Linked DNA regions of Geothrix sp. 21YS21S-2. The main gene of each other region encodes a partner of the protein of the gene in region 2 in a complex. Links are inferred from orthologs where the notes say so. Each region holds a gene or a part of one and is shown on either strand. Other genes may lie near its edges. The genes, in order: sbcB and RAH40_RS15660.

What was found.
Region 1: the proteins of RAH40_RS15660 (region 2) and sbcB are in contact, whole or in part, in a crystal structure (PDB 3C94), measured with the Escherichia coli proteins. The link is inferred for Geothrix sp. 21YS21S-2 from one-to-one orthologs.

What each region holds. Positions count from the first base shown.
Region 1 is NZ_CP132910.1:2,676,535-2,682,335, forward strand. The notes cover bases 2,381-5,337. They hold sbcB (exodeoxyribonuclease I), read left to right. Parts: upstream 2,381-3,117; coding sequence 3,118-4,557; downstream 4,558-5,337. Other genes in these bases: RAH40_RS11745 (YceI family protein), read left to right, coding at 2,433-3,044; RAH40_RS11755 (translation factor GTPase family protein), read left to right, coding at 4,592-5,337. Also shown: RAH40_RS11730 (hypothetical protein), read left to right, coding at 980-1,588; RAH40_RS11735 (hypothetical protein), read right to left, coding at 1,645-1,779; RAH40_RS11740 (MarR family winged helix-turn-helix transcriptional regulator), read right to left, coding at 1,841-2,299; more of RAH40_RS11755, read left to right, coding at 5,338-5,801. UniProt on the Escherichia coli protein: Degrades single-stranded DNA (ssDNA) in a highly processive manner.
Region 2 is NZ_CP132910.1:3,544,544-3,551,225, reverse strand. What follows is about bases 1,865-4,798. They hold RAH40_RS15660 (single-stranded DNA-binding protein), read right to left. Parts: upstream 3,590-4,798; coding sequence 3,140-3,589; downstream 1,865-3,139. Other genes in these bases: hrpB (ATP-dependent helicase HrpB), read left to right, coding at 4,414-4,798; RAH40_RS15655 (gamma-glutamyl-gamma-aminobutyrate hydrolase family protein), read left to right, coding at 3,689-4,417. In the rest of the region: RAH40_RS15670 (glucose-1-phosphate adenylyltransferase), read left to right, coding at 1-804; RAH40_RS15665 (bifunctional 2-polyprenyl-6-hydroxyphenol methylase/3-demethylubiquinol 3-O-methyltransferase UbiG), read left to right, coding at 873-1,772; more of hrpB, read left to right, coding at 4,799-6,682. UniProt on the Escherichia coli protein: Plays an important role in DNA replication, recombination and repair. Binds to ssDNA and to an array of partner proteins to recruit them to their sites of action during DNA metabolism. Acts as a sliding platform that migrates on DNA via reptation.

The DNA.
Region 1 (5,801 bases), 870 kb from region 2 along the record:
CGGGGGAGTCATCGTGCGGATGGGATCACTCGGAAAACCAGTCCCTGCGCGGTATTGCGAGGGATCACGACCAGAGGGCCATCCTGAAAAATAGTCGGAGGCCAAATTTGGGAGCAGAGGGTCGTAGGTTAGAATCCTATCGCCCCGACCAAAAAGAAGGCCTTGGAACCAAACGATTCCAAGGCCTTCTTCTTTGCACTCATAGCAACCAGTCCTTACCGCCTGCCAGGATCGTCATCACATCATCACAATTTCAAACGGTTCACACCTGTAATGGATGTAATGAAACGCCAGGCTTGGCCCACTAGAGCAATCACTTCGTGCGGTCGCCACCATGAAGACGAGCATTGGCACGCCAAAGTAGTTACTTCATTACAACGTACCATCAAAAAAACCGACCGCGGCACGACCTGTGCCAGTAGGACTGGGGTTTGGGCGATGTCCTTGTAAAATGAAGACTTCACGATTGCAAGATCGTCCATAGAGCTTGGCCCCATCGGCACCATCCGGTCCTTGCCGCCCTTGCCGTCCCGGACGTGGATCAGCTGTTGCGAGGCACCTTTCGCAAGGGAGAAGGATCCTGGAATAAGGGTCGGGGTTCCCAGGTTCCCACAGCCGGCGCTGGCTTCCTTGGACGTCACCAGCGATGGACTTGTGGACCGTCTTCACGTCCTGATTCCACCTCCGGCGTTTGCCGAGTTCCCAGCATCGGCAGGAGCCGCTCGGCCAGGGATCGAAGCGGGCCCCGCAGAGGGTGCAAAATGGCTTTTTCATGGTGCCTTGCAATCGCACCGTCCCATACCGCATGAGGACATGAATCGCATTGCGGGTGATCCTGGCGCGTGAAATAAACGACTAGTGTGTCATCAAATAATCATTATTTTGCAATGCCAACGGAACTGCCTATATTCAACCTGCCGCACGCCTGCTGTAGGTGGGCGATCCTTTCAGTCCGTGAACCCATGCAGAGGAGAATGTGATGACCCAAAGCCCACGATTTTCGTTCCTTTCTGGCCTCAATCGCACATCCGTGCGCGTCGGGCTGGCCATGGCCTTGGCGGCCGGCCTTGGGGTTTATACCTCGGCATCGGACCATGAAGGCGGGGAAAGGGAGGAGAGTCTGGTCAGGCGCGGCTTCGCCATGGTTCCGAAGGGCGTGACGCTCGATATGCGGGGCCGCAACCATGCCCTGGTCGGCCTGGGCAGCTACATCGTGAACACCGGTGGCTGCATCGACTGCCATACGCATCCGACGTATATGCCCGGCGGCAACCCCTTCGCCGGTCAGCCAGAGGTCGTGAACAGCGCGCAGTACCTGTCGGGAGGTCAGCAGTTCGGGCCATTCACCTCGGCCAACCTGACGCCGGACAACACGGGGCGCCCGGCCGGCTTGAGCCTCAGCGAATTCGTGAACCTGATGCGAACCGGCGTCGATCCGGATTGGACCCCGGCGTCGAATCGGCCAAAGCTTCTTCAAGTCATGCCGTGGCCGGCCTTCGGCAAGAAGTCCGATCGCGATCTGGCTGCGATCTACGAGTACTTGAGCGCGATTCCGTCGCTGCCCAACAACCCGAACCCGGGTCCCTGAGCGCGCGAGGGACCTGGATGCCCGCGTCGCGGTAGGCCTGTTCAAACCGTTGGCCCCTACGGCGGGACCATGGCGTTTGAAGGCGCGAGGCGCGTCCCGCCCAGATCATTGGGCCTGGGCAGCCTGGCGGCGCCCAGGACCTCCCGCAGATCCCGCGCCGGATGAGCGTAGGGGAGAGTGACTGCACCCATGCAGGGGCCCTTGACGGAAGGGCCGGACCCAGGCCGGAATCCTCCCCGGCGCCCTGCCCCATCACCCCCGGTCGGCCTCGCTCCGGAGGGCGTCCCTCAGGCGGTCCAGGAGGCCCAGGAGCGCGGCGCGCTCCCCGGCGTCGAAGACCCGGGCCACCTCCCGCACGGCCTGGGCCTCCACGGCCCCCACCCGTTCGGTGAGGGCCCGGCCTTCGTCCGTGATGGAGACCCGCACCCCGCGCCGGTCCCCGGGGTCCTCCCGGCGCCGGACCAGGCCCTGGGCCTCCAGGCGGATCGCCAGGCGCGACACGTCCGCGAACCGGTAGAGCATCCGGCGCCGGATGTCCTGCACAAGGTAGCCGCCCTCGGGTCCGCCCCGGAGGATCCGCAGGAGGTTGTACTGGGGGTCCGAAAGCTGGAACTCCGCGAAGACCCGGTTCTCCAGGAACCGGCCCAGGAACTCCCGGGTGAGGAGCACGGCGAGGATCACGTCCTCCCCCTCGGCCGGGGGACGGGACATCCGCAACTCCTCCCGCAGGTCCATGGGCGCCTCCGGGGAGCAGTGTAGCAAAAAATTCCAAAATACGGGTTGCAACTCATGAGTTTCAACTCATATTGTATTGCGCGTTGAAACGCGTAAAAAGGAGACGCCCATGACCAACCTCAGCCATCCCACCCTGAGCTCCGTGCTCGGCACCGCTTTGTTGCTCGCCTCCCCGGACCCGGCGTTTGCCAGGGACCTCTACCGGATCGACCCCACCCACTCCCAGGTGGGCTTCCGCGTGCGCCACCTGGTGACCCGGGTGCCGGGGGAGTTCCGGGTCTTCGAGGGGACCCTGGAGGTGGACGGCCAGGACCTCTCCCGGTCCTCGGTGGCCGTAACGATCCAGGCCGCCAGCGTGGACACCCGGCTGGAGGCCCGGGACAACCACTTGCGCAGCGCGGATTTCTTCGATGCCGAGCGCCACCCCCTCATCACCTTCCGCAGCACCCGGGTGGTGGACCGCGGCCAGGGGCGCCTGGAGGTCACCGGGGACCTCACGATCAAGGGCATCACCCGGCCCGTCACCCTCGCGGCGATGAGCCTGGGGGCGGTGCGTACGCCCTTCAAGGACACCCGGGCGGGGTTCGAGGGCACCGTGAAAGTGAACCGCAAGGACTTCGGCATGAACTGGAACCTCCCCCTCGACCTGGGCGGAACGGTGCTGGGCGAGGAGGTGGAGATCTCCCTGGCGGTGGAAGCGATCAAGCAGGAGGCGCCGTGAGCGCCGGACCTGCACCGGACGGGGGGCTCGCGCGCTAAAGTTAGGCCTTCCCCCCCGCTCCGGAGGCACGCCCATGGACCCCACGTTCTATTGGCACGACTACGAGACCTTCGGAGTCGATCCCCGGGCGGATCGGCCGGCGCAATTCGCCGGACTGCGCACCGACCTGGACCTCAGGGAGGTGGGGGAACCGCTGGAGATCTGGTGCCGCCTCTCGCCGGACTACCTGCCCCAGCCCGAGGCCTGCCTGCTCACGGGGATCGGACCCGGGGCCGTGGGGCGCCTGGGGCTGCGGGAGGCGGACTTCATCACCGCCATCCACACGGAGATGGCCCGGCCCGGGACCTGCACCGTCGGCTACAACAGCCTGCGCTTCGACGACGAGGTCACCCGCTCCACCCTGTTCAGGAACCTGCTGGATCCCTACGCCCGGGAGTGGAAGAACGGCAACAGCCGCTGGGATCTCCTGGACGTCCTCCGCCTGGCCCGGGCCTTCCGCCCCGAAGGGATCGTCTGGCCGGACCAGGAGGACGGCACGCCGTCCTTCCGGCTGGGGGACCTCACCCGTGCCAACGGGATTCCCCACGGGGAGGCCCACACCGCCCTGGCCGATGTGCGGGCCACGCTCGCCCTGGCCCGCAGGCTGAAGGCGGCCCAGCCCAGGCTCTGGGACTTCGCCCTCAAGGCGCGCGGCAAGCAGTGGGTGCGCGCCCAGGCCGATCCCGCCCATCCCCAGGCCCTCATCCACGTCTCGGGCATGTTCAAGGCGGCCCAGGGGTCCTTCTCCCTCGTCTGGCCCGTGGGGGACCAGCCGGACCGTCCCAACGAGATCGTGCTCTGGGACCTGCGGGTCCCCTTCGAGCCGTTCCTGGACCTGGACGTGCCGGCCCTCCGGGAGCGGATGTTCGCGAAGGCGGAGGACCTGGCCTCGCGCGGCTGGGAGCGCCCGGGCGTGAAGACCCTGCACACCAACAAGTGCCCGGTCATCGTGCGGGACCTGCGCCTGCTGACGCCGGCGGTGGCCGAACGCCATGGCCTCGACCTGCCCGGCCTGGAGGCCCGGGGCGCCGCCCTGCAGGCGCAGACGGCCTTCCGGGCCCGGCTGGTCGAGGCCAGCGGCTCAGCGTTCGCGGGCCCCGGCTCCGCCGACCCGGATTTCTCCATCTACGGAGGCTTCTTTTCCGATGCCGACCGCGCGTGGATGGACCGGATCCATCTGTCGGCCCCCGCGGAGCTGGGCAGGCTCAGGCCCGTGTTCAAGGATCCCCGGCTCCCGGAGCTCTTCTTCCGCTACCGGGCCCGCAACTGGCCCGAGCTGCTCACCCCGGCGGAGGCGGAACGCTGGGCGGCCCATTGCCGGAACCGGCTGGAGCATCCGCCCCTGGAGAGCCTGCTGGGCCTGGACCGCTTCCGGGAAGTCCTTGCGGGGTTCCGGAAGAGCCATCCGGAACGGACGGCCCTCTGGCAGGAACTCGAGGACTGCCTCCCGGCCGAGGTTCCCTCCGAACGGTGACGAAGGCGCCTCGCGGGTGTGGTGGAATGGTCCCATGCCCGAAGCGCCCCGCCCCTCCCTTCCGCCCTGCCCCCGGGGGCGCGCCATCCGCACCTTCGGCGTCCTCGCCCACGTGGATGCGGGCAAGACCACCCTCACCGAGCAGATGCTCTTCCACAGCGGCAGCATCCGGGCCCTGGGGAGCGTGGACCGGGGCACCGCCCACACCGACTGGATGGACGTGGAGCGGGAGCGGGGCATCTCGGTGCGGTCCGCGGTCACCACCTTTACCTGGCGGGACGTGGAGGTCAACCTCATCGACACGCCCGGGCACGTGGACTTCGGGGCGGAGGTGGAGCGGTCGCTGCGGGTCCTGGACGGGGCGGTGCTGGTCCTTTCGGCGGTGGAAGGGGTCCAGGCGCAGACGGCGGTCCTCTGGAAGGCCCTGCGCCGCATGGGCATCCCCACGGTCGTCTTCATCAACAAGACCGACCGCATGGGGGCGGACCCCGCGGGGGTCCTGGCCCAGGTCCAGCGGCGGCTCTCGCCCATGGCCCTGCCCCTGCACCCCGGGGAGGACTGGCCGCAGACCGTGGAACGGGTGGCGGAGCTGGACGAGGCCATCCTCGACCCCTGGGCCGAGGGGCGCCCGGTTTCCCCCGCCCTGCTGAGGGCGCGCATGGCGGCCCTGGCCCGGGCGGGTAGCCTCTACCCGGTGCTGTTCGGCTCGGCCCTGAAGGGGCTGGGCGTGGAAGAGCTCCTGGACGCGGCCGTGGACTGCCTGCCGCCCCCCGCCGGGGACGTGGACGGGCCGGTGTCGGGGCTGGTGTTCAAGCTGGAGCACGACAAGACCATGGGCCGGATCGCCTACGTGCGCCTCTTCAGCGGGGAGATGAGGAACCGGGACGCCGTGGCCAACGCCACCCAGGGGACCCAGGAGAAGATCACGCAGATCCGCCGCGTCCGGGCCCAGCGCCACGAGGACGCGGGCCTGCTCCAGGCGGGGGACATCGGCTCGGTCTGCGGCCTCCAGGCCCGCATCGGGGATGTCCTGGGCGACCCGGCCGGGGTGCCGGAGGGCTGCGCCATGGCCGTGCCGCTCCTGACCGTGCAGGCCTTCGCCGGCCAGGAGGCGGACTTCCCCCGGCTGGTGGCGGCCCTGAAGGAACTCGCGGACGAGGACCCGATGCTGGAGCTGCAGTGGCTCCGGGATGAACGGGAGCTGCACCTGCGCATCATGGGCGTCATCCAGATGGAGGTGCTCA
Region 2 (6,682 bases):
GCCGTGCAGCCCGTGGCCAAGGACGAGGCGGACCGCTTCGGGCTCCTCAAGCGCACCCCGGACGGCAGGATCGTCAACTTCGTGGAGAAGCCCAAGACGCCCGAGGCCCAGGAGGCCATGGTCAGCCGGGACGACCCGGAGCGCCCCTTCCTGGGCTCCATGGGCATCTACCTCTTCAAGACCGAGGTGCTGGTGGACCTCCTCACCAGCCACCCGGACTTCGACGACTTCGGCCACCACGTCATCCCCTTCGCCATCAGCCGCATGAACGTCTCCGGCTTCGACTTCGACGGCTACTGGCAGGACATCGGGACCATCCGCTCCTTCTACGACGTCAACCTCGAGCTGACCCGCCCCAACCCCGAGTTCAACCTCTACGACGCCCACCACCCCATCTACACCCACTCCCGGTTCCTGCCCGGCTCCATCTGCTCGGACACCAAGCTCAAGGACGTGCTGCTCTGCGAGGGCTGCGTCATCGAGGGCGGCGGCGAGATCACCCACTCCATCATCGGCGTGCGCAGCCAGATCGGCCCCGGCACCCGCATCCTGGACAGCATCGTCATGGGCGCCGACTACTACCAGCGCCTCCACAAGGAGGTGCCCCTGGGCATCGGCCCCGACTGCCACATCGAGGGCGCCATCCTGGACAAGAACGTGAGCATCGGCGCGGGCGTGGTCATCAGGCCCTTCCCCCGCGGCACGGAGCTGGACGCGGGCGACTACGTGGTCCAGGACGGCATCGTCGTGGTGCCCAAGAACACCGTCCTGTGCGCGGGGACGCGCATCGGGCCGGAGGCCTGAGACGAGCCGTGGCCTGCGCATTCTGTGGAGGAGGACCCCTGGAACCGTGGAGGCCCGGCGAGCCCGCCGTGGTCCGGTGCCGGGCCTGTGGTGGCGCCAGCCTGGATCCCCTGCCCGAACCCGCGGCGCAGGCGGAACTCTACCAGGAGGACTACTACCAGGAGGACTCCGGCGGCCGGTTCCTGGGTCTGGCGGAGGCCCTGGTGGTGGGCCTGAAGTCCTCAAGGTACCGGGCCGTCGCGGCAAGGTGCGGGGGCGGGAACTCCATCCTGGACGTGGGCTGCGGCCGCGGGGACCTGCTGGCCCTCTTCAAGGCGAAAGGCTGGACGGTGAAGGGCACCCAGGTGTCCCGCACCGCGGCCGAGGCGGCGCGGCGCCTCAGGAACATTGATGTCGCCGTGGGGGAGCTGCCGGACCTTGGCCTGGAACCGGCCTCCTTCAATGTGATCACGTTCTTCCATGTGCTCGAGCACCTCGCGAACCCCAGGGCCTACCTGGCCTGTGCCCGGGATCTCCTTGCCGACGGGGGACTCCTGGTGGTGGAGGTCCCCAACTTCCGCACCTGGGGATTCAGGCTCCTGGGACGCCGCAACCTGTGCTTCGACTACCCACACCACCTCCATTTCCTCACGCCTGCGGCCCTGGCCGGACTGGTGGAGCATTGCGGCTTCAGGGTCGAGGAGCGGACCTGGTATTCCCTGGAATATTCGGCGTTCACGACCCTCCAGAACTGGCTCAACCTCCTCCCGGGCGAACCCAGCCGGCTGTACCGGGCCCTCATGGGCAACCCCGCGGGCATCTCCCTGCGCCGAAGCCCCTGGACCTGGCTGCACCTCCTCCTGGGGACGCTTCTTGGTCCCCTGGCCTTCCTGGTGTCCGCGATGAGCCTGGCGCTGCCCATGGGGAACACGATCCGTTTCTACTGCAGGAAGGTGCCGGGCGCGAGGGCCTTTCCCTTTCGGCCTTGAGGCGGCGGGCGATGGGTTCATAGAGAGACGTCGTGGTCCGCTCCCATTTCCAGGGCCGGCCTTTTTTCTGGGCCTGCCAGAAGGCCCAAGGGGCCTTCCAGGTGCCCAATTCGTAGCCGAAACCGTCATACGTGTCTTCCCGGAACGCGTAGAAGGCCCAGTGGGACCCCTGCCCTTCCACCACCGAGAGCACGTCCTCCAGATAGGTGGCGCACCCCGGCGAGAGCCGGTGGCAACCGAATTCGCCGACCACAATGCGATGGGCCGGGATCCCCTGTTCCCTGGCCCAGTCGTAGGCCGGCTGCAGAAAACGGGCTATCGCCGCCCGATCCCATTCCTGCTCCCGCCCGGAAACGGAAGGAACCGGGCCGGGGTATACCCACGGTTCGGCCCGCCGGAAATTCGCCGGACTGGACCAAGGGTAGGGTTCATACATGTGGAAGGCGTAGAGCGTCTTTTGATCACCCACCGGATCCGGCCAGTACGTGAAACCCGTGGCCCGTGCGTACCACCCCGAATCCAGCAGCACAGGCATGTCAGGGTCAACCCTCCGGACGGCGGCCAGGACCAGCTTGTAGAACCCGGGAAGATCGCAGGCGGACCCTTTCACGGTGGCGTACCACGCTTTCAGTTCCTCCGGCGAAGCATCTTCCGCTGCGCCGCCCTCCCGTTCAGGGGCGGGTTCGTTGACCAGGTTGTACCCTGCCACGGCCGGGTGGCCCTTCAGCTCCTTGGCGAGGTCGCCCCAGAACCTCGCCGATTGTCTCCACCCTTCCTTGTCCCGCCAGATCCGTCCGTCGAATCGGGCGCCGTTGTTCTGGCTCCAGCGCATCCCGGGCAGGGAGAGGGGCACCACCACGACCTTGATCCCTTCCGCATGGGCGCGATCGAGGGTGGCTTTGAGCGTTTTCAGATCGGCCGCCACCAGTCCCTCGTACCGGCTGGCGTCTCCCAGCAGGAAATCACGTCTGGCTGGTTTCCATTTGTCGTAGGCCAAGCGGAGCCATTGGATGCCCTGCCTGCGGGCTTCCTTGAAATAGGCCCTGGATGGAGGGCTTCCGTTCATGCAATTGGCACCACACCGGGGCCGGCCGGTCCAGAACTCCATCCCTGCACCTGGCGCCACCGAAGCTGGGGCAGCCCCCTGCGTCTGGGCGTGGAGGCCCGCCGCCGCCAGGAGCGCCATCAAGAGAAAGAACGACCGCATCATCGGGGCACTTCCATCGTTACCCAATGTCCGGGAGTGCCCGATGGTTCCCGGGATGGTAGGGCGACCCCAGCCTGGACTCGAGGCTTCAATCATGAAAAAAGCCCATATTCCTATGGGCTTTTTTCAAATCAAGCTACACGGTCGGCTCCGGCACCCCTCAGAACGGGATGTCGTCGTCGTAGACCTGACCGCCGCCCGAAGCGGGAGCGGGCGCACCGGTGGGCTCGTACTCGTCGGCGCCGCCGCCGCCGGAGGGCCGGCCGCCGCCTTCCTCAAGCCGGCCGAGCATCACGAAGTTGTCGCAACGGATGTCGCAGGCCGTCTTCTTGACGCCCGCCTGGTCGGTGTACTCACGGTACTGGATGCGGCCCTCGATGAGGACCTGCTTGCCCTTGCGCAGGTACTTCTCGGCGATCTCCGCCTGCTTGCCCCAAACCACGATGTTGTGCCACTCCGTCTTGGTCTGCTTCTCACCCTGGGGGTTCTTCCAGGTCTCGGTGGTGGCCACGGAGAAGCGCGCCAGGGCCTGGCCCGACGGGGTCATCTTGAGCTCGGGATCCCGGCCCAGGTTTCCGATCAGCATCACTTTGTTCAACGATCCGGACATGTTCTTCCTCCTTGTAGGTGGCGGAGCTCTCCGCCTCACCGAATGCCTCAGTCCGTCTGAGCTGGTGGTAGGGTGACAATGATGATAGCGGGAGTTTTCGTGTCAAGCCTTCTCATAACCTGCCGAGACAAGTCATCCGCGGGCCGACATTACGTTCCGGCGGTCCGGGCGGGGGGCTGGGAGGGGGAGATCCTCCTTGTGGGCCCCGGGGACCCGGTCCCCCCCCTGGAGGGCTTCCGGGGGGTGCTCCTCACCGGCGGGGACGACATCCACCCCGCCAACTGGGATCCGGAGGAGGCCGTGCACCCCGAGGCCGAGCCGGACCCTGAACGGGACGCCCTGGAGATCCCCCTGGCCCGCCGGGCCTGGGACCTGGGCCTGCCCATCCTGGGCATCTGCCGAGGGGAGCAGCTGCTCAACGTGGCCCTGGGGGGCAGCCTCGTGCAGGACATCCCGGATCACTACGGCTGCGGGCCGGAGCGTCACTGCCTGGGTTCCTCCAGCCTCCCTCCCGAACTCGCCCACTGGGTGATCGTGGACCCCGCCTCCCGGCTGCGCGCGCTGGTGGGGGCCGAAGCGGTGGAGGTCAACAGCCGGCACCATCAGGCCGTGGGCCGCCTGGCCCCGGGCCTTCGGGCGGTGGCCTGGCACGGCACCGCCAGGGACGGGCGGCCCCTGGTTGAGGGCCTCGAGGCCGCCGACACCTCCCGGTGGGTGGTGGCGGTCCAGTGGCATCCCGAGAACCTGGTTGCCATGGACCATCCGGCGGCACTGAGCGCCCTGGGGATCTTCCGGGGCTTCGCCGAGGCGCTCCGGGAGCGGTCTTGACCCTTTCCCCCCTGCCCATCGACCCCTTCCTCCCGGCGATCGTCGAGGCGCTGCGCGACCGGGGCTGCCTGGTTCTTGGGGCGGAGCCCGGCGCGGGCAAGACCACGCGCGTGCCCCGGGCCCTGCTTGATGCGGGGATGCTCGCCGAAGGCGAGTGCTGGGTGCTGGAGCCAAGGCGCCTGGCGGCGCGCCTCGCCGCGGCCCGGGTGGCCGCGGAACTGGGGGAGCCGCTGGGCGGCGCCGTGGGCTACGCGGTGCGCTTCGAGCAGAAGGTCTCCCGCGCCACCCGCGTGCGCTTCGTCACCGAGGGGCTGCTGCTGCGCAGGCTCCAGGACGACCCCGCCCTGCGCGGCATCTCCACGGTCCTCCTGGACGAGTTCCACGAACGCCACCTGCAGACGGACCTGGCCATCACCCTCCTGCGCCGGCTGCGGAAGGGGGCGCGCCCGGACCTGCGGCTGGGGGTGATGAGCGCCACCCTGGACCCCGGGCCCATCTCGGCCTTCCTGGAGGCCCCCGCCCTGGCCTGCCCCGGGCGCCAGTGGCCCGTGGAGATCCGGCACCAGCAGCGGCCCGAGTCCGCCCCCCTGGAGGACCAGGTGGCGGGTGCCGTGGACCGGCTCTACCGGGAGGGCCTCAAGGGCCACACCCTGGTGTTCCTCCCCGGCGCCGGCGAAATCCGCCGCTGCCTGCGCAGCTGCGCCCGGACCGCCGAGACCCACGGGCTGCGGCTTCTGCCCCTGCACGGGAGCCTCCCGTTCGATGCGCAGCAGGAGGCGGTGTCCCCCAGCGAGCGATTCAAGGTCATCCTCAGCACCAACGTGGCCGAAAGCTCCGTGACCTTGGAGGGGGTGGGTGCCGTGGTGGACTCGGGCCTGGGGCGGGAGGCCTTCCACTCCCCCTGGTCGGGCCTGCCGGGGCTGCGCACCGTCCGCATCAGCCAGGCCCGCTGCGTGCAGCGCGCGGGGCGGGCCGGGCGCACCGGGCCCGGGGTCTGCCTGCGGCTCTTCTCCCTGGCCGAGTTCAATGCCCGGCCTCCCTTCGATGCCGCCGAGCTCCTTCGCACGGATCTGGCCGAACCGCTTCTGGCCCTGGCCGACCTGGACATCGGCGCCGGCCTGGAGTGGTTCCAGGCGCCCCCGGCAAAGGCCCTGGAGGCCGGCGGCAAGCTCCTGGAGAGCCTGGGGGCCATGGAGGACGGTCGGATCTCGGCCCTGGGCCGGCGCATGGCGCGGTTGCCCCTCCACCCCCGCCTGGCGCGCCTGGTGACCGCCGGCGAGGACGCCGGCATCCCCAACCTCGCAAGGCTCGCGGCCGTGCTCCTGGAAACCGGGGACCTGGTCGCCCGCAAGGACCTGGCCCCCCGAGGCGCCCCCCAGGGCCATGCGCTGGATTCCGATGTCCTCGCCCGCATCGACCATTACCTGGAGCCTGCGGGCACGGATCCTGCGGCCCTGCGCCAGGCGCGGCTGGCCTTCAGGGCCCTGGGCGGCGGCGCCCTGGAGGAGGACGAGGAGGGGCTCCTGCGCGCCATGGTTGCGGCCTACCCCGACCGCATCGCCCGGGTGGGCGGCAACGGCACCTGCACCCTGGTGGGCGGGGGCGGCGCGCGCCTCGCGCCCCAGTGCCGGGTGCGCCGGGCGGGGTGGATCCTGGCCCTGGAGGCCGACGGCGTGGGCGGGCAGATCCAGGTCCAGGCCGCCTCGCGCCTGGAGCCGGACTGGCTCCTGGACGCGTTCCCGGACGCCATCCGCGACACCGAGGAACTGGCCTTCAACGGGGGCACGGGCCGCGTTGACCTCTATTCCCGCCTCTGGTTCGAGGACCTGCTCCTCATGGAGAGCCGGCGCCCCGCGCCTCCCGGCCACCCCGGCGCGGCCCAGGTGCTGGCCCGGGCCGCCACGGGCGCGGCCCCCCTGGAAGGCCTTCTGCCCCGCCTGGCCTTCCTGGCGAGGCTGCGCCCCGACCTGGCCATCCCGGACGAGACCGGTCTGCGCGAGGTGCTGCTCACCGGCGCCTGCGAGGGCCTCGCCAGCCTGAAGGAACTGGAGGCCGCGGACTGGCCCGGCGCCGTGCGCCGTGCCCTGGGGGCCGAGACCGCGCGGCTCCTGGACGCCTGGGCACCGGAATGGATCCAGATCCCCCGGCGCCGCCTGCGCGTGAACTACGGGGACGGCGCCCCCTGGGTGGCGTCCCGGCTCCAGGACTTCGTCGGCCTCAAGAAGGGTCCCGCCATCGGCGGGGGCGAGGTTCCCCTGGTGCTCC